One region of the Arthrobacter nitrophenolicus genome, then DNA from elsewhere that is predicted to be linked to it. Evidence: riboswitches for the same ligand, from Rfam matches in the RefSeq annotation. Region 1 holds a riboswitch; each other region holds the start of a gene.
What was found. Region 1 has a riboswitch for cyclic di-AMP ahead of ACJJV6_RS12070 (C40 family peptidase). Riboswitches for the same ligand answer to the same signal wherever they lie in the genome.
Positions count from the first base shown of each region.

Region 2: linked by a shared signal. The riboswitch ahead of ACJJV6_RS11455 (hypothetical protein) and the one ahead of ACJJV6_RS12070 (C40 family peptidase) in region 1 are both predicted to bind cyclic di-AMP.
Region 3: linked by a shared signal. The riboswitch ahead of ACJJV6_RS18300 (LysM peptidoglycan-binding domain-containing protein) and the one ahead of ACJJV6_RS12070 (C40 family peptidase) in region 1 are both predicted to bind cyclic di-AMP.

Region 1 covers NZ_CP174504.1:2,574,303-2,579,133, forward strand. Annotated here, with positions in the region: gene ACJJV6_RS12065 (M23 family metallopeptidase) at 1-762, shown strand, start outside; cyclic di-AMP (ydaO/yuaA leader) riboswitch at 875-1,069, shown strand; gene ACJJV6_RS12070 (C40 family peptidase) at 1,140-1,817, shown strand; gene ACJJV6_RS12075 (NlpC/P60 family protein) at 1,975-2,745, shown strand; gene ACJJV6_RS12080 (HNH endonuclease) at 3,038-3,538, shown strand; gene ACJJV6_RS12085 (molybdenum cofactor guanylyltransferase) at 3,590-4,261, shown strand; gene ACJJV6_RS12090 (DUF6457 domain-containing protein) at 4,277-4,570, shown strand; gene ACJJV6_RS12095 (molybdopterin molybdotransferase MoeA) at 4,567-4,831, shown strand, end outside.
Region 2 covers NZ_CP174504.1:2,427,984-2,432,814, reverse strand. Annotated here, with positions in the region: gene ACJJV6_RS11465 (response regulator transcription factor) at 1-269, shown strand, start outside; gene ACJJV6_RS11460 (sensor histidine kinase) at 276-1,775, shown strand; cyclic di-AMP (ydaO/yuaA leader) riboswitch at 1,899-2,059, shown strand; gene ACJJV6_RS11455 (hypothetical protein) at 2,065-2,775, shown strand; gene ACJJV6_RS11450 (glyoxalase superfamily protein) at 2,854-3,228, opposite strand; gene upp (uracil phosphoribosyltransferase) at 3,274-3,909, opposite strand; gene ACJJV6_RS11440 (phosphatase PAP2 family protein) at 3,922-4,725, opposite strand; gene tadA (tRNA adenosine(34) deaminase TadA) at 4,786-4,831, shown strand, end outside.
Region 3 covers NZ_CP174504.1:3,959,446-3,964,276, reverse strand. Annotated here, with positions in the region: gene ACJJV6_RS18310 (APC family permease) at 1-1,102, shown strand, start outside; gene ACJJV6_RS18305 (protein adenylyltransferase SelO) at 1,099-2,574, shown strand; gene ACJJV6_RS18300 (LysM peptidoglycan-binding domain-containing protein) at 2,696-3,547, opposite strand; cyclic di-AMP (ydaO/yuaA leader) riboswitch at 3,551-3,755, opposite strand; gene ACJJV6_RS18295 (lytic transglycosylase domain-containing protein) at 4,007-4,831, shown strand, end outside.

The DNA.
Region 1 (4,831 bases):
GAAGTCATCCACACGGAGCGCCCCCGCGATCTCCACCGTGATGCGCGCCGCCGTCGGGGTCCGTTCCGGCAGATCACCGAGTTTGCCTCGGCGAGCGGTATTGGCCAGAAGGCCGGCGTGGCCCTGGCTGCCACCGGCCTGGTGCTCACCGTCACTGTCCCGGCCACCAGCCCGGTCATGGCCACCGATGAGGCGGGCATAGCTCCAGTTGCAGCCTCGGCCGTCACCCCGCAGCCCGCGATTTCTGCCGAGGCCGGGGCCCAGATCGACTTCAGCCGCTCGGCCGTCGTGACCCAGGCAGACCCGGACGGCAAGCTCAAGCAGCTCCTGAGCGCACAGTCCGCCGGCGCCGTTTCCCGGGCCGCTTCCGCAGGAAGCCTGGGCGCCCCGCTGGCGTCGATGAGCACAGCCTCCCCCTTCGGTTACCGCGTCAGCCCCATCACCGGCGGATCCGGCGACTTCCACCGCGGTCAGGACTATGTTGCCCAGTGCGGCACCTCTGTCCTCGCGGCCGCCACCGGCACCGTAACGTTCGTCGGCTGGCACCAGTTCGGTGGCGGCAACCGTGTGGTGATCGACCACGGTAACGGCCTGGAGACCACTTACAACCACCTCTCGTCGTTCAATGTGTCCGAAGGCCAGACGGTCTCGCGCGGCGACGTTGTGGCACTGAGCGGCACCACCGGAGCCTCCACCGGCTGCCACCTGCACTTCGAAGTGCAGGTCAACGGCGAAGTCGTGGATCCGACAGGCTGGCTCTAGTCAAATGATGGCTGACTCTCGAATTAGCGTGACCAGTCGTGACCTGAATGTGACATTCGCTCGAAACTCCTGTACCGTCTAACTCGCGTCAACTTTTCCGAAGTTGACGCTCTTGTGCGGATTGCCTAACTCTGCCACCGCTCAAGGTCCGTTCGCATTTCATCGTCTGGCAGGGGCGGGGGAACCAATTTTGGCCTTCTTCACGGAAGGCCTTGGGGTTAAGTCGCAAAGCTTCCTTGAAGCGGCGCGGCCGGGTGACTCCCATCCGAATCCGACAGCTCACCTCGCAGGCATTGGGAGAGGCTACCTTCGTGTCTTCACGCCAGAATTCTGCGCGCCACCGTGCGCAACCGGTTCGTACCAACCCTTTGGACGCAGTGTCCAAGGCCGTTAGTGCCAACGCCGGGACAGTGGGTCGCCAGGCTGCTGTAGTTGCAGCCGCGTCCGGCCTTGTCCTTGGCATGGGACTGCCGGCCACCGCCGCGGACACCACCGCCGGCATCTCCGCTTCCACCGAGTCCGGTTCCGCGCAGACCGCCCTTGCAGTCACCGCAGCACCCACCGCCACCGTGTCCTTCGAGCGGCCGGTGGTCACCACCGTCGCCGCTCCCGTTGTCGAACGGGTGACCCCGCAGTCCACCTCTGACGACGAGGACGAGGCCGCCGCTTCCACCGCATCGACCGTGGCGGAAAAGGCTGTTGCTGCCACCGCTTCTGCGGCAACTTCCGGCCTCGCCGCCATCGCCTACACCGGCATCGGCAGCCCCTACGTCTGGGGAGGCACCAGCCCCACCTCCGGTTGGGACTGCTCGGGCTTCACCCAGTGGGTTTACGCCCAGGCCGGCATCAGCATCCCCCGCGTGAACGCATGGACCGCCATGACCCCCACCTCCACCCCCCAGCCGGGTGACCTGGTGATGCAGAACGGCGGCGCGCACGTCGGCATCTACGTCGGCAACGGCATGATGATCAGCGCCCTCAACCCTTCCCAGGGGACGCTTCTGCACTCCGTAGCCGCCACCGGCTCCTCCTCCTTCTACACCCTCGCAGGCTAATAGTTCTTGGGGCTTCGGCCCCGGGAACTATTTCTTTGCCCGCAATTTTTCGCTAGATCACCATCCCCGTTCGGGGCGCGCCGACGTACCCCCAAGATGCCGGCGCGTCCAAACTCTCGGTTGCCCACAGGCCCGAGGAAATCGAAAGAGAGAACTGATGACTACTCGTGCTACCGCACGGCACCGCGCCGAGGTCACTAAAACCAGCTCGATCGCCATCATTGCCAAGGCTGTGGGCGACAACGCCGGCGGCGTAGGACGCCAGGCCGCCGTGATCGCCGCGGCTTCCGGTCTCGTCCTGACCAGCGGCATCGCGGCCAACGCTGCCGACGCCAACTTCCAGCGCGACTCGGCCCCGGCGTCCGCCCTGGAAGTTGAATCCGCTATCGAAGCGCCCATTTCCGCGGCTTCCACCATCGCCATCACCTACGAGAAGCCGGCCGTGACCACCACGCCTGCTCCCGTGGTTGTGGAAGAACCCGAGGTTGAGGTGGAGGAAGCCGCGCCGGCCCCTGCCCCCGCTGCCCAGCCGGCTGCCGCTCCCAAGGTCACCGCCACCGTTTCCGCTGCGTCGGCCCCCGCCGCACCGGCTTCCGCCAGCGGCAAGGGCGCAGCCATCCTGTCCGCCGCGTACGCCCAGCTTGGTGTCATGCAGGACTGCACGATGCTGGTTACCAACTCCCTGGCCGCGGTCGGCATCAACTTCCACGACTGGCCCGCAGGTTACCTGTCCCTGGGTCGCACCGTGAGCGCGGCCGAGGCCCAGCCCGGCGACCTGATCTACTACGCTGACGGCGGCGCCGGCATGGCACACATCGCTGTTTACGCAGGCAACGGCCAGGCAGTCCACGGCGGCTACAACGGCAACCAGACTGTTGTCTTCAGCGCCAACGTTGGCTCCGGCCCGGTGTTCATCCGCGTCGACTAGAACCCTCCGTTTCCGGCCGAAGCCCCCGACGGCCGGCGATGGAGCAAGGACCCCTGCCCGCAAGACAGGGGTCCTTCCCCTTTTAAACTGCAGCGGCAGCCGCCTCGGGCAGGCGCGTGCTTGCGCCGTTGGCGGTGGCCTGCTGGCGGGTCCGGGACAATTCTTCCGGGACGGCGATTACCTGATAATGCGCTTCTGTGTTTACTCTTGTGATGTCGATCCATAGCCCGGACATGCCGAGGGCAGCCGGCCCTCGTGCCCCTGACGGGTGCGGCCGTGAAGAGGTACGTGCATGCGCACTCTCGTTCTGAATGCTGGATATGAACCGCTGGCGGTTGTGACTTTCCGCCGGGCGCTGGTGCTTGTGCTCACGGGCAAAGCGAGCGTGGTGGCCGAAGGGGACGACCCCGTGGTGGGTCCACAGGAAATACTGGGCCGCCCCTCGGTAATCCTCCTCAACCGCTACATCCGCCCGCGCTACAACCAGGCCACCGCCGTCAGCCGCCGGGGTGTGCTGAGACGCGACGGGCACAAGTGCGCGTACTGCGGCAAGGCTGCGCACACGATCGACCACGTCCACCCAAAATCACGCGGCGGAGCCGACTCCTGGGAGAACCTCGTGGCAGCCTGCCTCCGCTGCAACAATGCCAAGGGTGACCACACTCCCGCGGAAATGGGCTGGAAGCTCCGGTTCGTTCCGGAACCTCCGCGCGGCACCATCTGGCAGATCAAGGAACTGGAGAAGCCCACCCCCGCGTGGGACCCGTTCCTGCTGCCGGAGCGCGCTGCCTGACGGGTCCTTTCCTGTTTATGCGTCCCTGCCTGCGCTGGCTAGGCTGGAACCGTGCAAGATCCGCTGCCGCATTTTGATGCCCTGATCCTCGCCGGAGGCCGGTCCTCCCGGCTGGGCGGAGTACCCAAACAGCACCTGCTTTTCCGTGGCGCCACCTTGCTGGAACGTTCCCTCGATGCGGCGTCCGGTGCCCGCCGGACTGTGGTGGTCGGACCGGATCCGGGGCGCCTGCCGGAAACCGTCCTATCCTGCCGGGAGCAGCCCGAATTTTCCGGTCCCGCCGCCGCCATCGCTGCGGGGCTGGAGGTACTGTCCCGGGGCGGGGGAGAAGCCGAGTACACGTTGGTGCTTGCCTGCGACATGCCACTGGTGGCCGACGCCGTGGTCCGGCTCTCCTCCGCACTGTCAGCGGAACCGGCTGATGGCCCCGGCAAGCCGGACGTGGTCATGGCCGCAACCGACGACGGCACGCCCCATGGCAGGGCCCAGCCGCTCGCCGGTTTTTATCGCACGGCTGGGCTAAAAAACGCCGTGGAGGATCTCGCTGCCCGGGGAGCCTTAATCAACGGCTCCGTCCGCTCGCTCCTTGCTAGTCTGGACGTGCAGCTTGTCACCGTACCCGCCGCGGCCACAGCCGATGTGGACACATGGGACGATGCCGCCGCGCTAGGGATTGCCGCCGGCCACCAGGACGATGACCAGGGCCGGCGCAGCCGCAGTTAACTTGGGAGGCAGTTCATGAAAAGCCAGGAAGAGACGCTGGAGGAATGGTGCAGGTCACTGCTCCAGGCCTATGAACTCGAAGACGTCCAGGTGGATGTCAATGCCATTCTCTCGCTTGCCGGAGTGGCCGCCCATTCTGTAGTGCGCCCGGCCGCGCCGCTGACCACCTTCATTGCAGGCTACGCCGCCGGCCTCGCCTCCGGGGCAGGCCATGCAACAGACGCCGCCTCCATGGACTCGGCCCTTGCCGTGGCCCGCTCCCTGGCCGCCGACTACGATGCTGAAGCCGCCGGGACCCCCGGCGAATGACCGAGGACGCCCCCTCAGGAGCTGGCGAATCCGAAGGGCAGGAAGCGCACCACCATCTGGCCCACACCTGGGAAGAAGCCCGGCAGGCAGCCTTTGATGCCGCCACGCCGATCCCTGCCGGGCCTGTAGCACTCGGGCTGGCCCTGGGACGCAGGCTGGACCAGGACATTGTGGCACTGCAGGACATGCCGCACTATGCCTCCTCCGCGATGGACGGGTGGGTCGTCAACGGGACAGGGCCCTGGATTCCCGCCGAGCCCG
Region 2 (4,831 bases), 150 kb from region 1:
ACGTGGACACCCGGGAGGTGACACGGGCGGGCCAAGACGTCCAGCTCACCGCCACCCAGTTTGAACTCCTCCGCTATTTGATGGAGAACCCCAAGCGCGTCATCAGCAAAGCGCAGATCCTGGACCGGGTCTGGGACTACGACTTCGGCGGCCAGGCCAACATCGTGGAGCTCTACATCTCGTACCTCCGCAAGAAGATCGACGCCGCCCACCCGCCGATGATCCACACCGTGCGCGGTGCTGGCTACGTCATCAAGCCGGCGGAGTAGGAAGCCATGGCCACCCCTCAAGCTCCGGCAGCCCACCCCCGGAGCTGGTTCAAGCCCGCCACCTGGCACCTGCGCACCCGCCTTATCGCGTTGGCCATGGCGCTGCTGATCGCCATCTGCGGAGCCGTGGGCGTGGCCAGTTATGCCTCCATGGATGCCTTCCTTACCCGCCAGCTGGACGACCAGCTCAACCAGGCCGCGGACCGGGCCAACGATCCCGGCCGCCCTCCCATGGGCGGCTTCAACGGCAGGGATCCGCTGGATGCACGCGGGCAGAGCGTGGGGACCGTCAACGCAAGAATCGTCAGTGGCCAGGTGAACAGCGGCGGCTTTCTTGCCTCCGACACCACGCGGGCCCCACTGTCCACAGAGGATAAGGAGATCCTGCTGGAACTGCCCGCCGATGGCCGCCCCGTGGACCGGACATTGTCCAATGGCGGATACCGCCTGGTTGCCGTGCAGACCAACTTTGGCGATGTCCTGGTGACCGGCCTGCCGCTCGCCGGCAAGGAAAGCACCCTTGCCTCCCTGGTCTGGACCTTCGTGTTCGTGTCCCTGGCGGGGCTGCTGATGATCGGGCTGGTGGGAACCGTCCTGATCCGGCGCACCATGAAGCCCCTGGAGCAGCTGTCCGAGGTTGCCACGCGGGTGTCGCAACTGCCCCTCGATGCCGGCGAGGTGGCGCTGGCAGTCCGCGTGCCGCCGTCAAACTCCAACCCCGGAACAGAAGTGGGCAGCGTGGGGCACGCGCTGAACCTCATGCTGGACAACGTGGCGAATGCGCTGCAGGCCCGGCAGAAGAGCGAGACCAAGGTGCGGCAGTTCGTTGCCGACGCCTCGCACGAGCTGCGGACGCCGCTGACGGCGATCCGCGGGTACACCGAGCTGATGCGGATGACCGAGGACTTCACACCGGACGGGCAGAAGTCGCTGGCCAGGGTGCAGAGCCAGTCCGAGCGGATGACGGCACTGGTGGAAGACCTGCTGCTGCTGGCAAGGCTGGACGAGGGGCAGCCCCTGAAGCTCAGCGAGGTGGATCTCACGCAACTCGTGGTGGAGAGCGTGAGTGACGAAAAGGTCATGGCCCCTGCCCACACCTGGCGGCTGGAACTGCCCGACGAACCGGTCCTGGTCAACGGGGACGCCGCTCAGTTGCGGCAGGTCCTGATGAACCTGCTGTCGAATGCACGCAAGCACACGCCGGCGGGAACCACGGTGGTCACCGGCGTCGGCACCACATCCGAGGGCGCTGCGGTGGTGACCGTAACGGACGACGGCGGCGGCATCCCCGAGGAGTTCGTGGACCACGTGTTTTCCCGGTTCGCCCGCGCAGACGCAGCGCGGAAGGGTGCGGGTGACCAGGCGGGGGCCTCGGCCGCTGAGGGAACCAGCGGACTCGGCTTGTCCATCGTGCAATCCATCATCGAGGCGCATGGCGGCAAGGTCACGGTGACGTCACAGCCCGGGAGGACAGAGTTCGCCCTCCAACTGCCCCTGATGCGCTAGATTGCACAACTCGACGCGCCGATGCCGTGATGTCCGTTACCTAAATGTGACTTATGCGCCCATCTCCTGTACCGTCGATTAGGTACGGTTCCCGTTCGGGCCGTATATCCGGATGACGCCAAGCTCTGCCACTTCCCGGATTCCGCTTGATCGAAGGCAGAGGCGGGGGACCCACCGTCCCGGGCACTGATTGCCCTTGGGGTTAAGCCAGCACGTGATTTTTCCGTGCGGCCGGATGCCCTCATCCGAACCCGACAGCTAACTCCGCAGGTGTGAGAGGCGATTCATCATGTTTACATTCCCGGCTAAACCGCGCCCAAAAAAGGGCTCAGGCAGCGATTCCCAGCGTCCGGAAGGCAAGAAGTTCACCCTCGGCAAGCGCGCCGCGGTCCTCGCAACGTCCGGTGCGCTGCTGGTAGGTATCGGCGCCGCCGGCCAGGCGACGAATGCTTTGATTCCGGCCGCAACCACCACCAGCACCTCGGCGGCGTCCTCCGATGCGCAGATGAGCATCGAAAAGAGCGAGATCCGGTCCAACCCTGCCGAGTCCCCCGCCCCCGCCGAAATCAACGTTGTTCCGCAGGCCGCCGAGCCCGCCCCGGCACCCGCACCGGAGCCCGCCCCCGCCGCAGAACCGGCTCCGGCACCCGAGCCCGCTCCTGCACCGGAGCCTGCTCCGGTCGTCGCGGTCAATGACCCGGCAGGCGCCCAGGCCTACGCGGCCGGCCAGCTCGGTTCCTACGGCTGGGCCCAGGACCAGATGCAGTGCCTGGTGACGCTGTGGACCAAGGAATCCGACTGGACCACCACGGCAACCAACCCCAGCAGCGGTGCCTACGGCATCGTCCAGTCCCTGCCCGCCGAGAAGATGGCAAGCGCCGGTGCGGACTACCTCACCAACTACCGCACGCAGATCAACTGGGGCCTGAACTACATCAAGGAGCGCTACCAGTCCCCCTGTGGCGCGCTGAACTTCCACTACGCCAACAACTGGTACTAAACCGCAGCTGAGGTACAGAACGGTGGTTGAGCCTGTCGAAACCCGGGCGGGTTTCGACAGGCTCAACCACCGTTTGTGTTAAGAATCCCGTCCGGGGATGTACTGCACCGCCCACCTGTTGCCGTCCGGATCGGCGAAGTAGACGAAGTGGCCCCAGTCCTGAACGTCCACGTCGCTGACGTCCACGCCGTTCTCCTTGAGGTGGCGGTGCGCGGCATCGATGTCGTTGACCACCAGCTGGAGGTTGGAGCCGGTCCCCGGAGGGGCGTCCGTGAGTCCTTCCCCGATGCAGATGGAGCAGGCCGAGCCCGGCGGCGTCAGCTGGACGAAGCGGATGGACTCAGTGGGCCGCTGGTCGAAATCGGCGTTGAAGCCCACCTTGTTGACGTAAAAATCCTTGGCGCGGTCCACGTCGGACACAGGGACAAACACGAGTTCAAGTTTCCAGTCCATGGGCACAGGCTACGGCTGCGCTCCTTGTCTTGGAAGGCTTGAACCTCAGCCGGCGATGCCGTACAGGCGGTCGCCCGCGTCCCCGAGGCCGGGAACAATGTAGGACTTGTCGTTCAGCTTTTCGTCAATGGAGGCCAGGACGATGGTGACATTGGCGTCCGAAAGCTCCTCTTCCAGCTTGGCGAGGCCCTCGGGTGCGGCCAGCAGGCAGATGCACGTGACGTCCGAGGCGCCGCGCTTGAACAGGAACTTGATGGCCTCGCGCAGGGTTCCGCCGGTGGCGAGCATCGGGTCCAGGACGAAGATCTGGCGGCCGGTGAGGTCCTCGGGAAGCCGCTCGGCGTAGGTGATGATGTCCAGGGTTTCCTCATCCCGGGCCATGCCAAGGAAGCCTACTTCGGCGGTGGGGACCAGCTTGGTCATGCCCTCGAGCATGCCCAGGCCTGCGCGCAGGATGGGAACCACCAGCGGGGTGGGCTTGGTGAATGCGGTTCCCACGGTGGTGCTGACGGGCGTTTCAATGGTGACGGGTTCGGTGCGGACTTCGCGGGTTGCCTCATAAGCGAGGAGGGTCACCAGCTCTTCGGTCAGCTGCCGGAACACCGGGGACGGGGTGTTTTTGTCCCTCAGGACGGTGAGCTTATGGGCGACGAGCGGGTGGTCCACAACGAGAGTTCGCATGGGTCAAAACTATCACCCGGCGTTGTCCTTCCCGTGCCCGCCGGGGCCGTCGTGATGCATGGCCTCGACCACCACATCCCGCACCACCGGATGCTCGAAATCGGGTGCCGGTCCCACATGCTCCCGCCGCCTGATCAGGTGGAACAGCCGGTGGGCCAGTATCACCATCAGCACCCACGCGAGGCCCAGCAGCCAGCCGGCCATCACGTCAGTGAGCCAGTGGTGCCCCAGGAATACCCGGCTCAACCCCATCGCGATGATGAAAATCACGCCCGTTGTGATGGCGGTGATGCGCACCCAGAGCTGGAAGAAATGCAGGCACAGGATGTAGAGCAGCACGCCGATCACCACGGTGGTGTTCAGGGTATGGCCGCTGGGGAAGGACGGCGTTGTTTCATACGGTGGCACGGCCTCCGTATGGTCCGGACGGGTCCGGCCCACCAGGCGCTTGCCGATGGTGGTGGCAGTGGTGGAGACCGCGGCCGCACCGCCAACCAGGATCAGGGGCCGCCAGGACCGGCTCAGGAACGTGAGCCAGGCGGTCAGGATGCTCGCGAGGATGGGCATCCCGACCCCGCCACCGATGTTGGTGAAGGCGGTGACGAAGGCGTCCGTTTCCGGATTCCGCAGTGACTGCGAATACTCGAGGGCGGGAATGTCGAGGCTTGCCAGGCCTTCCTCATCCACCACGTCCGAGTACACCTCGGCGCCCAGCAGTGCCATGGAGAGCACCAGGGCTCCACCGATGATCAGGGTCAGCCACAGGGCGGCGTAGGGTTTGAACCATTTGTCCACACGGTCACGGACGGTGCTCATTGTGCCTCCCGGCGCTGGTCGTCACGGGCTCAGGGTATCCTTCGAAACTATCATTGAGCCATGGTCTCCGCTGGAAAACACGACACGTGGATGGGTCTTGCCCTTG
Region 3 (4,831 bases), 1.4 Mb from region 1:
CACCAGCGCCTCCACCTCAGCCAACGTCCTGGCACAGAATTTCTTCGGCGGGCTGGAAATCAACGGAGTCATGGGTGATCCCGGCCAGGGCGTCATTACGGCCGTCGCCCTGGCATTCATGCTCCTGCTGGCCGCCATCAACCTGCGGGGCGTGGGGGAGAGCGTCAAGTTCAACGTGGTGCTCACCCTGGTGGAAATGGTGGCGCTAAGCATCGTGATCGGCGTCGGGTTCTTCGTCATGGCCCAGGGCACGGGCAACCCCGGCGGGATCTTCGTCTTCAACGACTACCAGGACAAAGGCCTGTTCCTCGCCGTCACCGCCGCCACCTCCATCGCATTCTTCGCCATGGTGGGTTTTGAGGACTCGGTGAACATGGTGGAGGAAACCCGCCAGCCCGAAAAGATCTTCCCCCGGACCATGCTGACCGGCCTCGGCATCGCCGTGCTGCTGTACATGCTGGTTGCCGTGTCCGTGGTCAGTGTCCTCTCGCCCACCGAACTGGAGGGCATCCGCGAAGCCGAAGGCGCCGCACTGCTCGAGGTGGTGCACAAGGGCTCACCGGACTTTCCCATCGACCGGATCTTCCCGTTCCTGGCCGTCTTCGCCGTGGCCAATACGGCACTGATCAACATGCTCATGGCCAGCCGGCTGATCTACGGCCTGGCCCGCCAGCAGGTCCTGCCGCATCCCCTGGGCAAGGTCCTGCCGGTCCGCCGCACCCCGTGGGCGGGCATTGCCTTCTCCACCGTCCTTGCCCTGGGGCTCATCCTCTACGTGACCAGCGATCCGGAAAGCAACATTGTCGCCAACCTTTCCGGCACAACGGCGTTCCTGCTGCTGTGCGTCTTCACCGTCGTCAACGTGGCGTGCCTGGTGCTGCGGAGGAAACGGGATCCGAACCGGAAAGTCTTCTTCACCTCGCCCGGACCCCTGCCCCTGGTCGCAGCCATCCTTTGCGCCTTCCTGGCCGGGCCGTGGGTGGGACGGAACGTGATCCAGTACCAGATAGCCGGCGGACTGATGGCCATCGGCGTGGTCCTCTGGCTCGCCACCTGGCTGATCAACCGCCGGACCAACCGCGGGGATAGGGTTAACCCATGACTGCAGCTGCAGAATCAACCGTCACTTTCGACAGCCGCTTCGCCAGCGAACTGGCAGATATGGCAGTTCCCTGGCAGGCGGAGGAAGCCCCGGAGCCCCGGCTCCTGGTCTTCAACGACGCCCTCGCGGAAGAACTCGGGCTGGATGCCAGCTACCTGCGCAGCCCGGAAGGCGTGCGGTTGCTGCTGGGCAACCACGTGCCGGAAGGGGCCGCTCCGGTGGCCCAGGCCTACGCCGGCCACCAGTTCGGCGGCTACTCACCCCTCCTCGGGGACGGACGCGCCCTCCTGCTCGGCGAAATCGTGGACGCCAACGGCCGCCTGCGCGATATCCACCTCAAAGGCTCGGGCCGCACACCGTTCGCGCGGGCAGGGGACGGCCGTGCCGTCGTCGGGCCCATGCTCCGTGAATACCTCGTCAGTGAGGCAATGCACGCGATGGGCATTCCCACCACCAGGTCGCTCGCCGTCGTCGGCACCGGACGCATGGTGCGCCGGGACGACATGCTGCCCGGGGCGGTCCTGGCCAGGGTGGCCGGCAGCCACCTGCGGGTGGGAAGTTTCCAGTACGCGCGGGCCACGGACAACCTCGAGCTGCTGCGCCGCCTGGCGGACCACGCCATCAGCCGGCATTACCCTGCCGCCGCCGAGGCAGACAATCCCTATCTTGCGCTGTTCCGGGCGGTGGTGTCGGCCCAGGCTGCGCTCGTGGCGCAATGGATGCTGGTGGGCTTCGTCCACGGCGTGATGAACACGGACAACATGACCATTTCCGGCGAGACCATCGACTACGGCCCCTGCGCATTCATGGACGACTTCAACCCGGCCGCCGTTTACAGTTCCATTGATGTGGGCGGGCGGTACGCCTATGCCAACCAGCCGGTCATCGCCGAATGGAACCTGGCCCGCCTCGCCGAGTCGATCCTCCCGCTGATCAACGAGGACCAGGAGCAGGCTGTCGCTCCCGCCGTGGAGGCGCTGGGCGAATTCCGCGGGCAGTACAGCGATGCGTGGTTCAACGGAATGCAGGCCAAGCTGGGCCTGCCGGCCGTCCCCGCGGGAAGCCCTGAAGCCGAAGCGGCGTCCGAACTGGTGGACGGCGTGGTAGCGATCCTGAAGGACGGCCCCGTGGACTACACCCGGTTCTTCCGCTACCTGGGCGAAGCGGCGCGCGGAAATGAACGGCCGGTCCGCGGCATGGTCATGGACCTCGCGGCATTTGATGCCTGGGCCGGCCGCTGGCGGTCCATGAAACCGGACGCGGACCGGATGGACCGGCTAAACCCCGTGTACATTCCGCGGAACCACCTGGTGGAAGAGGCCCTGGCTGCAGCCACCGGGGGCGACCTGGAGCCACTGAACAGGCTCCTGGAAGCAGTGCGTGCCCCCTATGAAGAGCGTCCCGGCCTGGAACGCTACGCCGAAGGGGCCCCGGAAGACTTCGGCAAGTACATGACGTTCTGCGGTACGTGACAGAAAGAGCCGGACTCTGCCGGAAGCACATTAACGGGCAAGGGCGGCGGCCGGGAGTTCCCGGCCGCCGCCCTTGTCTCTGTACTGCGTCTGTTGCGGCTGCTTCAGCTGCGCCGGGTGACTAGGCTACCCGGACGAAGGAAGCTCCACTGAGCCAGCTGATGGAGTGGACTTCGGTCTTGTAGCCGTCCACGCCGCCGCTGACAACCTGGCCGTCGCCGGCGTAGACGCCCACGTGGCCGGCAGTGATCACCAGGTCGCCGGGGGCGGGGGTGCCCACGGTGGTGCCGTACTGGTAGAACTGGCCGGGAGCCAGGTCACCGACGGACAGGCCAACGGAGCGCAGTGCCTTCTCCACCATGGCGGTGCAGTCCTGCTGCACGCCCAGCTGGCTGTAGGCGGAAGCCAGGATGGCTGCGCCGGTGCCGGTGCCGGTGGCGGCCGGGGCGGGAGCCGGGGCCGGGGCAACGGCGGCGGAGGCGTAGTTCACGGTGGTTCCGGTGCTCGCCAGGGCCGGTGCGGCCGGAGCAGGCGCAGCAGCAGGTGCCACGTAGCCGGCGCCCGGAATGGTGATCTGGTCACCGGGGTAGATGATGGTGGAAATATCCAGGCCGTTGGCGGCCAGCACGTCGTTCAGGCTGACGCCATGTGCAGCCGAGATGGCACCCAGGGTATCGCCGGAGACCACGGTGTAGACGTTGCCGGCGGCGGGGGCTGCGGCAGCGGGAGCAGCCACGGCAGCGGCCGGAGCGCTGTACGCCTGGACGCTAGCGGTTTCGGTGGTGTCCGGGCCGGTCACGCCAGCGTGGGCGGGAGCTCCAACACCGAACGCAATGCCGGACGCAGCGGCAACTGCGAGCACCGGACGGCTGAGCGTCCGGGCCTGGGACTTTGCGGAAGCAGCCAAGCCCTGGAGCGCGATTGAGCGGGCCGGAGTCGCGCGGTGACGGGCGGTAGGAAAATTTTTTGACACGTGTGATCGCCTCTCCCATGCCTGCGGGGTGAGCTGTCGGGTTCGGGTTGGAGATACCCGGCCGAAGGGCGACCGCCCGTAATGGACGAAGGCGCTGTCGACTTAACCCCAAGGCCACAAATGGCCGTGGAAACTTGGTTCCCCCGTCCCTGCCAGCTGGAAAGCGGTTGAATCCCGTATCAGTGGCAGGGCTCGGCATACTGATGGGAATGTCCCGTTTTGGGAGGGACACCTGAAGACCATAACCCGGCCCCGGAGCAATTGTCACGTTTGGGTAACATCCGAGGCGCTTCTATCATATTAAGCAAATGTTTGGAGTTTCATACCACATCCGGTTGACCTCGGGTGATACCGAGCGTCCGGCGCGGCCTGTTATTTGTGTCACAAAATCATAAAGACAAAGCAGGCTGGCGGTCCTAACCCTCAACCTCGCATTGAAACCCGATAGGCTTCGGAACTATGCGCCTGATCGGAAGCATGCTGATGCCCCCGCTGCTGGGAGGGGTGCTGGCCCTCGCCCTGGCCGGCCCGTCCGCCCTGCTTCCGGCGTCCGCGGACGACGCCCCGCCGGGCGGGTATCCCTCGTGGGAGGACGTGCAGAAAGCGCAGCAGTCGGAAGCCGGCAAGGCGGCCGAAATCGAGAAGATCACAGGCCTGCTGCAAGGCCTGCAATCCGAATCCGAAACGCTCGGGGCAGCCGCCGTCGTATCTGCGGCCGATTATGCACTGGCCGACGCCGCCCTGCAGTCCGCAACAACGAGGGTGGATGCCCTTGCCGGCCAGGCTGCCGAGGCAAATGCGGAGTTGCAGCGGCATCAGCAGGCGATTGGTGCGCTGGCCGCCAGGTCGTACAAAACCGGCGGAACCACCATGGGACTCTTTGTGGCACTGGAAGCCCTTGAGAACAACAGCATTCACGGGCTCAATGTGGTTGAAGTCGTGGGAGCCAAGACCGCGGACCTGGTCAGCCGGGCGGAGGCCGCGGGAAAGGCCACCGCTGCCCTGGCGGAGCAGGAAAAGGCCGCCCGGGCGGAGCGTGAACGCCTGTCCGGAGAGGCGAAGGCCAAACTGGACGCTGCCCGTTCCGCCCAGGACGCGGTGGCCCGCCAGGTCGCCGAAGAGCAGCGGCGCAGCGGAGAGTTGACCGCCCAGCTGGCATCCCTCAAGGGCACGACGGCGGCGCTTGAGGGCGAATACCGGCAAGGCCGGGCGGCGCTTGCGGCCTATGAGGCGGCGCAGGCAGCCAAACGCGCCGCTGCCGAGGAGCAGGCCCGCCGGCAGGCG